4 regions of the Paenibacillus sp. FSL H3-0310 genome follow, and region 2 is predicted to be linked to each of the others. Evidence: riboswitches for the same ligand, from Rfam matches in the RefSeq annotation. Region 2 holds a riboswitch; each other region holds the start of a gene.

Region 1 (2,992 bases), on a different contig from region 2:
GTTTCTTAACCTTGTACCATTTTGCAGCGTGGAATCCATGACTTCCATCATCAACGAAAATTGAATTATTATAAGGGATCAAATCACTTAAAGTGCTCATTACCGAAGCAAGGGAAAGATTCTTGAGGGTTGGAAGCTCTTCTGAATAATCCGCATCGGCCAAAGCCTCACGTTTGGTGATTGTGTTTGGGTCAATATGATTTAGGCAGTGCACCAAATTATCGCGCAGGTCCCCAGTGACCGGTATCGTTTTGGACAATAGTATTTTTCCGACAAAGGTTGGATCAATATCAAATTGAATTAAAGTTGCTGGATGATTCTCCCGTTTAAGATTACAGATGGTCATATCACTTAAACGTGATCCAAGCACTATAAATAAATCGCTTTTATTCAATAAATCGTCCCCGTGGGTCGAACCGCCAACGCCAATAGGACCATGATAGAGTGGGTGATCCCAGACTATAGCCCCTTTTCCACCTGGAGATGTTACTACAGGAATATTAAAAGTTTCTGCGAGTTGAACAAGCTCTTTATGTGCTCCGGAGCGGTTAATTCCTTTACCCGCAATAATCAAAGGATTCTTAGCAGCTTGAATAGCATCGATGACTCTATCGATATTAGCTTGACTAATTAGAGATTCTCTTTCTGGGATTACTATATTGCATTCTTCCAATACTTCAGTTTGTACATCAAAAGGAATACAAAGATGAACAGGACCCCGTTTGGTCAGGGCCACAGAAATCGCATGATTAAAAATAGTACCAAAGTGATCCCCACGTTCAACCAATTTACTGAACAAGGTGGCAGGTTTGAACATATCAGCTAAATCAGCCAGAAAAGAGGTGGAGTCCTGACATTGAGGAATTCCAAGCTCTGTAATGGATTGGTGGCCGGTAATAAATAGGACAGGTAGGTTGTTAGCTTTCGCATGTGCTGCTGCTGTAAGCAGGTTAGTTCCCCCAGGACCCGAAGTACCAAATGCTACGCCTAGGTTACCCGTTTTCAGCGCATACCCTGCTGCTTCGAATCCGGAGCTTGCTTCATGTCTGCCGGGAATAAATTCAATACCGTAATCCACCATCTTTAGAACTATTGGACAAATGGATTTGCCAATGATCCCAAAAGAATGGGTGACTCCAAGGTTACGTAGTGCTTCCGCCATGTAATCTGCGACTGTCTTCAAAAGAAACACCTCACAAGTTTTTTGATATATATTAGTTATTAATCTACCGAATAGATACGATAGATCAATATACTCAAAAAGTAAAAACCTGTGCTCTATAGTAAGCACAGGTTGGTGGCATAAGGCACCGCTAAGACTGAACAATAGTTCAGCCGTCCTGGTTCCTCTGCAACCTGGCAATCATGGCCTCAAACGAAAAAATGAGGCTGTAGATCCATGGTTTTGCGTCATCCTCTTTCGAGGATTTTGCCAATATTAATTTATAGTTGATAAGAATAATTTTCCTTTACAATATATTCCTCATTAATTTTTGTCAACATAATCCGCTAAAAAAACTCGAAATTTGACGAAAGTCTTGTCCAAGAGATGAAGTTTTGCCTCGCGAAAAAAACTGCCACCTAAGACTCAGCTTAGGTGGCAGTTGATAGTTTTGAACTAGAATTTAAAGATATGAATGGTTTTTTGCAGATTAAATACGGCCTGGGTCATTTTTTCCGTTTCTTCTGCAACAGACTGCAGGGCATTAATCTGTTCATTCATAGCCGCCGATACCTCTTCCGTGCCAGCAGCAGTTTCTTCGGTGATTGCTGAGATATTCTCAATTGCACTGGAAATTTTCAAGGCACTTTCTAGCATAAGATCACTCTCCGCAGAGAATGAAGAGATTTGCTCGGTAATGTACTGCACGCTTTGTACAATTTGTGCGAAAATATGGGCAGATTGAGTGATCATTTCATTCTGAACCTGCACAACCTCTTCATTGATGGCAATATTATCGATGGCTTGTTTAATATCTGACTCAATGCTGCGGACCAAGCCGAATACTTCTTTTGTGGATGCCGTAGATTCTTCAGCAAGCTTGCGAACCTCTTGAGCTACAACGGCAAAACCCCGACCATGCTCTCCGGCACGAGCAGCTTCGATGGAGGCATTCAGTGACAGCAGGTTGGTCTGCTCAGCGATCTCTGTGATGGTCTTGGTGATCATCGTAATCCCGCGGGCATTTTGTGAGAGAGCTTCAATAGTATCAGCCACTTTTTGTGTAGCCTCTATGTTTTTACGCATGCCTTCAGCCTGTGTATCTACGGATTGGCGCCCTTGCTCGACAAGTTCTAAGGTATGTATTGAACGTCTGTTCATTTCTTTGGTGGAGTTCGTATAATTGGATACTTTAGTTTCAATGTCTTTAATGGATTCTGTCATATCAGCGATATCCGTAGATATTTCATTTGCACCAAGAGCGAGCTCAGTAGAAGAAGAGGCTACTTGTGCCATGACAATTTTCAGGTTCTGGTTCTTATCTTCGATTCCGCGGCTTGCATCCATAACTTGACGGGTGATCTGCGATGCATCGGTCAAAATCTTCTTGAGCTTATCAATCATTGTGTTAAAGGAGCGGCTTACGTCACCCATTGAACCATTTTCGTCCGCTCTGCTAGTGAAATCACCCTTCGAAATACTGTGAGATACATTAGCAATATCATCAAAAGATGATGTAAGCGTTCTCTCCACGAAGCGAGCAACAGGTAAAGTCAGACCTGCAAGAACAACTACTAGTATAATTCCTACGAGAAATTGACCTAGAATCATTAACGTAACTAAGACAGGAATAGCAAACAGTGCGGCAACGAGGTAACATCCGGCAACAATTCTTTGTTTTAACGGAAGTTTGTGCATCCAGCTCATTGGTAAAATGTCCCCCTTATTAAATTTTATGTAATGGTGTTATTATAGGGGATTTATAGGTCATTGGTCTATAGAGAAGTGTCATAAATCTTCTTTAAGTAGTAGATATTTAGAATTCATGTC
Region 2 (2,992 bases):
CTCCCCAGCCAGATCTAAAGAGCAGGTATGCTGAAGTTACTCAGCTGTTAGCAGAGGAATCGGTTCTGGATGCCCAGGCACAGCCCCAACCCCAAGAGACAGAAAAGCCTGAACCGGAGATTGCAGTCGGTGGCAAAGTAATCGCACTAATTGAAATCGATAAGATTGATTTGAAGCTGCCTGTATTAGAAGGGGCTACAAAAGCTAATATGAAACATGCTGCAGCCCATATGAAAGAAACGGCACCCCTTGGAGAGATCGGGAATGTTGCAATCGCGGCGCATCGGGCTAGAACTACGGGTCGTTTGTTTAACAGATTGAATGAGGTTGTTGTGGGGGATGTTATCACGATAAAGACTAGTGATCAGGTGTTTAACTATGAGGTGTATGATATTTCTGTAGTAGATCCGAGTGACGTCTCCGTTCTTGACGGGAATGACAAGGATAAGATTCTTACCCTGATTACATGTGATCCGCTAGTGAATCCAACGCATCGGCTGATTGTTCATGCCAAATTAACAAAATGAGAATAGTGAATGACAAGAAAACACAAATACCGGGAGATATTTATAAAATAATGGGTAATCTAGTAAATTAGGTCTTGTTCACAACTATAAATATGATAGTATTATACTATGAAAGCTAAACACGATAACGGCAAACCTTCCGAAAGGTAGGGACGCAAAGCTAAAGGGCCTTTTCCCAAAAGGATGGCAGCCAGCTACCGAATGAAGAGGCTTTTTTTGTTTGTTTCAAATGGATTCTATCAATTATATCTAGTAAAGCTAGAACAGATAGAACTTATACGATAACGGCAAACCTATCGAAAGGTAGGGACGCAAAGCTAAAGGGCCTTCCCGAAAGGATGGCAGCCAGCTACCGAAAGGAGTTTTATCCGTGAAAAAGGTTTATTTTATGCTGGTGGCGTTGTTCGTCCTAATGACTTCAGTTCCAGTAAGTACAGCTCAAGCTGCAAGTGCAGATGCCAGCTGGTTGATTACATCCAAAGTGGCTCAAGGTGTGATTGGTATTAACTATGATATTCCGAAAGATAAAAGAATCAAACTCATGATCACCAAAGATAACAGCAGTTATACATATAACTTGTATGCTTCTGGACAAGCTGAGGACTTCCCTTTGCAACAAGGAAATGGGACTTATAAGGTTTCTGTTCTGGAGAACACAACCGGCAATAAATACAAAGCATTATATTCCGAAGTAGTAGACGTAACCATGAGTGACTCGAATTCCGTATATTTGGGCTCCGTACAGAATGTGAAATGGAGTTCTTCTGATAAAGCGATTGTCAAAGCTAAACAATTAGTACAAGGCAAAACAACAGACGAAGAGAAAGTTAAAGCGATCTATAACTATGTAGTTGCGAATGTACAATATGATTACTCTCTTGCTAATAGTGTAACTACTGATTATATTCCAAGCATCGATAAGACATTGACTACTAAAAAAGGAATTTGCTATGATTACGCTTCTCTATTTGCCGCAATGCTGCGGAGTGTAGATGTTCCTGCTAAGTTGGTAATGGGGAATACAAGCTACGTTACGCAATATCATGCCTGGAACGAAGTGTTGCTTAATGGGAAGTGGGTTACCATTGATACTACAGTGGATGCAGGACTTGCAAAGAGTGATAAGAAAACCGATTTAATTAAAGCCTCAAGCAAATATACTGCGGCAAAATACTATTAAGTTCGTCGCTAGAAAGATAACTCTATTAAATAAACAACTAGCTTAATTATTAAGCTAGTTGTTTATTTTTATATTAGGGGTTGCTTTTCTATTAATAGTTGGGGTATTATAGGTAAGCGTTGTTAGACAGCGTACAGGCGATATAGACGAGGCTGATAAAAAGCTTCGAAAAATAAAGCTTGCATTTCTGAAAACAACATGATATAGTATAAGAGTTGCTGCTGAGACATTAAACGGCGCCAACGAGAACTTGATCTTTGAAAACTGAACAACGAGTGAGTAGGAAATCACGTAAGTGAAATCCAAAATTAGAGAATTAATTTTCTCGTCAGATGTTTCAAAATGAGCATATCGCTCTTTTCAATACTAATTGGAGAGTTTGATCCTGGCTCAGGACGAACGCTGGCGGCGTGCCTAATACATGCAAGTCGAGCGGAGTTACTTTGAAAGCTTGCTTTCAAAGTAACTTAGCGGCGGACGGGTGAGTAACACGTAGGCAACCTGCCCTTCAGACTGGGATAACTACCGGAAACGGTAGCTAATACCGGATAATTTCTTTTTTCTCCTGAGAGAAGAATGAAAGACGGAGCAATCTGTCACTGAGGGATGGGCCTGCGGCGCATTAGCTAGTTGGTGGGGTAACGGCCCACCAAGGCGACGATGCGTAGCCGACCTGAGAGGGTGAACGGCCACACTGGGACTGAGACACGGCCCAGACTCCTACGGGAGGCAGCAGTAGGGAATCTTCCGCAATGGGCGAAAGCCTGACGGAGCAACGCCGCGTGAGTGATGAAGGTTTTCGGATCGTAAAGCTCTGTTGCCAGGGAAGAACGTCCGGTAGAGTAACTGCTACCGGAGTGACGGTACCTGAGAAGAAAGCCCCGGCTAACTACGTGCCAGCAGCCGCGGTAATACGTAGGGGGCAAGCGTTGTCCGGAATTATTGGGCGTAAAGCGCGCGCAGGCGGCTATTTAAGTCTGGTGTTTAAACCTTGGGCTCAACCTGAGGTCGCACTGGAAACTGGGTGGCTTGAGTACAGAAGAGGAAAGTGGAATTCCACGTGTAGCGGTGAAATGCGTAGATATGTGGAGGAACACCAGTGGCGAAGGCGACTTTCTGGGCTGTAACTGACGCTGAGGCGCGAAAGCGTGGGGAGCAAACAGGATTAGATACCCTGGTAGTCCACGCCGTAAACGATGAGTGCTAGGTGTTAGGGGTTTCGATACCCTTGGTGCCGAAGTTAACACAGTAAGCACTCCGCCTGGGGAGTACGGTCGCAAGACTG
Region 3 (2,992 bases), on a different contig from region 2:
TAATTGGTTAATGAAATTAAATCTTTTCTCTAAGCTTCCTCCCCATTGATCTTCACGACGGTTGGAGTGTGGAGAGAAGAATTGTTGGATTAAATATGTGTTTGCTCCATGAATTTCTACCCCGTCAAATCCAGCTTGAATAGCACGTTGAGTCGCTTTTTTAAAATCCTCAATTACACCGAAAATTTCATCTTCTGTTAATGCTCTTGGAATTTCTGCATTCGGGCGTTCGGCAGCAATGGCGCTGGAGGAAACGGGTTGTACGCCACGCAATATTTTTGAATCTGTCATTCTTCCTGCATGGAATAGCTGTAAAATAGCCTTTGTTCCATTTCGTTTAATAGTAGATGCTAATCGGCTGAGGCTAGGAATAAATTCATCGGAGGAAACACTAAGTTCACCTTCCCATCCTTTTCCACCCTCTTGTACATTTGCTGCCGCAGTGATGACCGCACCTACTTCGCCCGTTCTTAGCGAATAGTATTTCAATTCATCTTGTGTTACTACACCGTCATAAAAGCTCATTCGCGTGGTCATTGGAGCCATAACCACTCGGTTTTTTAATGTCAGCCCTCTGCGAAAAGTTAATGCTGTGTCTAGTGCTATCATCTTTTTCCCAACTTTCATTAAATTATATTTAGAGAAATTATTATATACATGCGCATACATATAAATTACAGCAATGATTTATTCTTGTCAACTAATAAAGAACTGCTGTTGGATACAACAAAAAGCGCTGTTCCGCTGAACAGCGCTTTTCGCTCGTTATGAATCGTCCTTATTATTCTAGTTCGGCCGGTTTTACAATGGCTGCACCTTTATTATTTTTGGAATATTTAGCTTCGATTTTCGTGGTGTATGTATCTTTAGCTCCATCACTTACCAGCACATAACTCAGATCGACTGTCAGCTTTTCCGTTTGCCAGGTCTTAGTATTGACGAATAATTTCCACGTTACGCTTTTGGGTTGAACTGTCTCTCCATCCCAGAGGTTCTCCTGGTCATAGAGTTTGATTATCCCCTTAGCTGCTGTCGGATCGGTTACCGTGAATTGTAAGACTGTTTGTGCGCCAGCAGTGCTGACTTTCATGGATTTTTTATAACTTTTGACCGAATCAAGCATGGAAACAGGATCGTATTGGCCTTTAGAGTAAAAGGCATCCCATTCCGTTTTCTCCAGTCCAAGCCAATATTGTGCATCAGGATCGATTGGCTCCCCGTCATCGTCGTAACCTTCATCTTCAGATTCATCGATCAGTTCACTTCCGTCTACAAGATAGTAAAACTCCTTGTCATTGGCATATAGACTGTACGATGTTTCTAAAAGACTACTAGCGACAGTGCCTGCTGCGGCAAAATTCGGCAGACGGTTGATATCCAGCTTCAGAGTGTTGGTGTTGCTGATACGCACCCCGCCGCTTTGAATATCCTGTTTTTTGGTCACATCCAGATGGAAATTCTTTATTGCTTTGGAGGCTGCCGTTACTTTGCTGATCATCTGATCCGCGGTTACTACTGTTGAGGTAGCTGCTGACACTACTCCTGGATTAGACATCCATCCGATCGTTCCGGACAGCAATAAAGCACCTACTGCCAAACTAGTACCTATTGTTTTGAAAAAACTGTTCATGTACTTCCCCTTTCGGCCCCTTGCGATAATGTAACGCCGTATAGGTCGAAATAATAAAAGAGCTCAAAATAGACTACATATTCTTAGAGCTATCCTTTATGCTTCATAAGACATCCCTATGGCGGCCTGGCGATCATTTCCTTCTGTCGAAAGGTTTTAGACCCATGGCTTTGTGTCATCATCTTTCGATGATTTTACCTTTAACGCGGACATTCAATTAGTTTTAATAGATTACGGACGCATGTCCCACCGCTAATTTTATCATGGTTATAATTACCTGTAAACGACTTATCTTCCATTCGAATTCGCTATGATACTCAGAAGAAATACTACAATCAAAATGAAAAATGAACGATTACATACGCTTATAAGTCTTATTAATGAGAACAGCAAAGACAGGGGGTGCAGCAAAATGAGTGACCGGGAAATTTTCGAGCTCTATAAAGAACAAGTATATTATTTTTGTTACTACTTAATGAAAAATCAGGCAGATGCGGAGGATATTTCCCAAGAGGTATTTGTAAAAGTTATCTTAGCGGATAAGTCGAAGGTAAGAAACTTGAAAGCTTGGATTTTACGAATTGCTTCGAATGAGTGCAACAGTGTGATCAAAAGGCGTAAGACGGGGTGGATGAAAGAAGTACGTAATTATTTACTATCCAGGTCTGAGGAATCAAACCCTGTAGAAAAACGTTTGGATCGACAGGAAACTAAAAAAGAATTACAAGGGTTATACAGTCAGCTTCCCGACAAAATCAGAATGGTAGTAGTCCTTCGTTTTATAAACGAATTGACTGTACCCGAGATCTCTAAAGTTATGAGCATACCCGAAGGAACTGTAAAATCCAGACTGAACATGGGACTTAAAATACTAAATAGAATGGGTGGAACCCAACTAAAGGAGCTGAATAGTAATGAGTCTCTATATTGAAAAAGATAAACATATTCCCCGACCGGATTATGATTTGATGTGGACTGCCATAGAACAAGAAGCATATACACGTCAAAGAAATCTGCATGCCTCCCAGAATATTCCTAGGTCTAATAAAAAGGTTATTCCTATCAGTATTGTCTTCTCATGCCTCTTACTTGTAGCCATTCCTGTATTCGCTAGTATGACGATTAATTGGGATAAAATTGGTGGTCGAAGTGTGAGTAATGCATTAAATAACGGCATCGGTCAACAGTATAATCTTCAAACTTCCAGTTCAGGAGTAACAATGAATTTGAACGGTGTTGTAACTGATGGAGAAAAAATGAAAATGCTGTTATCACTTGATACTAAATCTGATCTATCCAAATATACTGGATTTGCTACAGAGGAAAACATCATGACTAGTGAATCCGGTGCCGAGGCAAAGG
Region 4 (2,992 bases), 300 kb from region 2:
CAACAATTCCTTCACCTGGAAAAGCAGCATCGCCATGCATCAGCACCGCCATAGCTTTACTGGTATCAATCTTCGGCAGTCCTGCAGTGCTCCGATCTTCTTGTGCGGCACGAGTGAAACCTTCCACGACAGGATTGACGAATTCCAAGTGACTTGGGTTATTCGCTAGTGTTATTCTTGTGCGTACGGTTTCTCCTTCACGGACAGCACGGTCTGCACCGAGATGGTATTTCACATCACCTGTCCAACCATAGTTAATGCCTGTGGAGCCTTCGGAAGGGAAAAGCTCCTTGTTCGGAGAATGATGAAACTCTGAAAATATGATATCATAAGGTTTGCCCAAAATATGTGCAAGAACGTTGAGGCGGCCGCGATGCGCCATGCCCATCAAAATATGCTCCGCACCGTCATGTGCAGCAGCACGTACGATTTCATCTAACATCGGCACAAGAGCATCATTGCCTTCAAGACTGAAACGCTTCTGACCTACAAAAGTCTTGTGGAGGAAGGTTTCAAATTGCTCTACCTGAATCAGGCGGTTCAGGAGCTCTTTGCGTTCTGTATTATTTAGGGGTGCTGGTGAGCTGGTGGATTCTGCCTGTCTATTTAGCCATTGCAGTTCTTTTTCTTCATGCACATGCCCGAATTCATAGGCGATAGTCTTGGTGTATGCCTGACGCATACGTTGCACGGCATCCCATCCGGTATGCACATCATTCGGCGCATTTTCCCATATAAGCGTGGCAGGCAGTGCGATCAGGTCTTCGCGGGTCAGCCCATAGGTTTCAAGCTCAAGATATTTTGCCATGGGATTCTGATCGCGTACCAGCGGATCAATTTCAGCGGCCATATGGCCATATATACGAATATTGGCGATTAGCTTGGAAGCTCTTACTGCTTTTCTAAGCCATTCGGTGTCTCCCGAGATGCGCGGCTGAGGAGCCGGTTCGCTATCCGGAGTTAGGGGAGGAGGTCCCGAATTTGTAAAAAGCTCGCGATAATTATTTTCTACGGTGGAGGGATCTTTCACAAACTGTTCATATCTTTCTTGAATGTAGCCTAAATTGGGTCCGTAATACTTACTCCAAATGGATTCGTTATAGGGCTCTTTGGCTGCCATGAATACATCCTCCTTAACGGATGAACTCCATACGTGACATTTTGTGTCAACGCTTACTGGAGCTGTGATGATTGCGGTTTCATTTCTCATCTTATTGTGCTACTTTCGGCCACTGTAATCAATTCATTCTTTCGTCCAATACGTTCGCAAAATGGTATGGGTTAGCTTGTTCTAATGAAAAGAAGGGTGTTTCTTCTCATTACCCATTCTAAAGGCCTATTAAAATGATTCTATTATCCTTATTTTTAACTATTAGGTCAGTAAATATTTATTTTGCTAGTACAATTTATTTTATGTAACGGACGAGTATCGTGATAATCGGACAAGATCTTTGAAAAAAAATCTTTTATTTTTCGTTTTTAAAATAGAAAGTAACCAGGAATCGACACACTTTTCCGCTTTCTTTTTGTATAATGTTATTGCAGATAGTAATTTTATAGTTTTTTAAGTAGATCCTTTCGTGAAAAGGGTCCAGTAAAAGGTAAACTTGCCGAAAGGCAGGGGCACAAAGTCGCGGGTCTAAGGTAGAGATACTATGACAGCCGGATTGCCTGGGGACGTAAAATCTTAGGGGGAGATTTTTTGGAAAAGTCCAACCAGGGTAGCAACAGAGAACAGCAGTTTATTGATCTGGATCAAGAGTGGGTACATTTATTATTAGCAGCTAAGAAGGCTGGCATTAAGGCAGATGAAATCCGCCAGTTCTTTCATGAGAAAACTGTGCAGATCGTGCAGTAATACATTAGAGGGGTTACATATCGAAAAAGGGCACAGCGGTTCTTCGCTGTGTCCTTTTTCGATATGATTTAGTAGAAGAGAGGATCGTACCAGATTAGTAGGAAGTATTAATCCTTTTGATCGAGCTTCCATTTCTGATAGTCCAGAAATTCTTTGAATTCGCGTTTGCTAATGCCTGAGTCCATAGCTTCCTGCACCAATCGGAACCATTCCGAATCTAAATGTGATTCCTCTGCATCATTGGGTTCTCCATAGAGTAGGGCATGAATGGATACCTGAAGCGCGTCAGCGATTTTTTCGATAAACTGGATGGATGGATTGGATTGGATGTTTCTCTCCACGTTGCTAAGATACGACTTAGCCACATCTGCTCTGTCCGCAAGCTCAGATAGGGAGAAACCCTTGTCTAGGCGGAGCTGCTGGATACGTTGGCCCATATTCTGTGGCACTATGCTGACGCCCCTCCGTAATTTTTGTTATTAGTATAGCAAATATCAATAAATCGGACAAAGTTTATTGTAAAGAGAAGAGCAGCAATCTGCTTATCCGTGGCCGGATTCAGGATCTGCTGCTCTTCGAGTATTTTATTAAATTACTTTATTGATCTTAGTAGTCTTTTTTCGCACCTTGTTTAGCTACGAAATCCCAAGTCAGTGTTAAGCTATCGCCTTGGAAAATATTTTGATCTTGGTTATTTTCCACAAATTCGAATTGGACGGAGAAGCTGTCGTTGGTACCGGCTTTAATACCGGATGCTTCGGTAAAGAGTTGATCCCAACCTGTATTTTTTACGAGATCCGGATGCTGACTTTTTAAAGCAGCAAGTGTAGTCTCATAAACTACATTTTCAGGAGAGACGATAGGTACTCCTTTATCATTATTTCTAAGGAATTTAACTTTAATGAACTCGGCTAAATCCAGGTAGTTATCTCCTTTAGCATCCGTGATTTGAGTCGATGTATTCAGAATAATAGATCCGATATCGAGCGAACCATCGTTTTTCAATTTGAAGGATTTAGTTACCGTATCACCTGGTTTCAGGTTAGGAATATTAACGATGACAGAAGGGTCGGAGTTCAGATCGAGCGTGCCCGCTGCGAATGTAGCTGTGCTTTGCGCAGTGTCGCTAAAGTA

What was found. Region 2 has a riboswitch for cyclic di-GMP ahead of MHH63_RS20945 (transglutaminase-like domain-containing protein). Riboswitches for the same ligand answer to the same signal wherever they lie in the genome.
Region 1: another riboswitch for cyclic di-GMP. It lies ahead of MHH63_RS06790 (thiamine pyrophosphate-binding protein); the one in region 2 lies ahead of MHH63_RS20945 (transglutaminase-like domain-containing protein).
Region 3: another riboswitch for cyclic di-GMP. It lies ahead of MHH63_RS17460 (DUF6612 family protein); the one in region 2 lies ahead of MHH63_RS20945 (transglutaminase-like domain-containing protein).
Region 4: another riboswitch for cyclic di-GMP. It lies ahead of MHH63_RS22265 (anti-repressor SinI family protein); the one in region 2 lies ahead of MHH63_RS20945 (transglutaminase-like domain-containing protein).

The regions. Positions count from the first base shown of each region.
Region 1 covers NZ_JBBODC010000001.1:1,524,790-1,527,781, forward strand. The annotation lists gene MHH63_RS06790 (thiamine pyrophosphate-binding protein) at 1-1,192, opposite strand, end outside; cyclic di-GMP riboswitch class I at 1,348-1,444, opposite strand; gene MHH63_RS06795 (methyl-accepting chemotaxis protein) at 1,619-2,869, opposite strand; gene MHH63_RS06800 (helix-turn-helix transcriptional regulator) at 2,991-2,992, opposite strand, start outside.
Region 2 covers NZ_JBBODC010000002.1:331,332-334,323, reverse strand. The annotation lists gene MHH63_RS20950 (class D sortase) at 1-527, shown strand, start outside; cyclic di-GMP riboswitch class I at 647-729, shown strand; cyclic di-GMP riboswitch class I at 804-884, shown strand; gene MHH63_RS20945 (transglutaminase-like domain-containing protein) at 898-1,707, shown strand; rRNA gene MHH63_RS20940 (16S ribosomal RNA) at 2,075-2,992, shown strand, end outside.
Region 3 covers NZ_JBBODC010000001.1:3,855,366-3,858,357, forward strand. The annotation lists gene MHH63_RS17455 (NADH-dependent flavin oxidoreductase) at 1-669, opposite strand, end outside; gene MHH63_RS17460 (DUF6612 family protein) at 782-1,630, opposite strand; cyclic di-GMP riboswitch class I at 1,748-1,839, opposite strand; gene MHH63_RS17465 (RNA polymerase sigma factor) at 2,043-2,561, shown strand; gene MHH63_RS17470 (DUF4179 domain-containing protein) at 2,545-2,992, shown strand, end outside.
Region 4 covers NZ_JBBODC010000002.1:632,546-635,537, reverse strand. The annotation lists gene MHH63_RS22270 (2-oxoglutarate dehydrogenase E1 component) at 1-1,120, opposite strand, end outside; cyclic di-GMP riboswitch class I at 1,591-1,675, shown strand; gene MHH63_RS22265 (anti-repressor SinI family protein) at 1,703-1,858, shown strand; gene MHH63_RS22260 (helix-turn-helix domain-containing protein) at 1,966-2,295, opposite strand; gene MHH63_RS22255 (TasA family protein) at 2,465-2,992, opposite strand, start outside.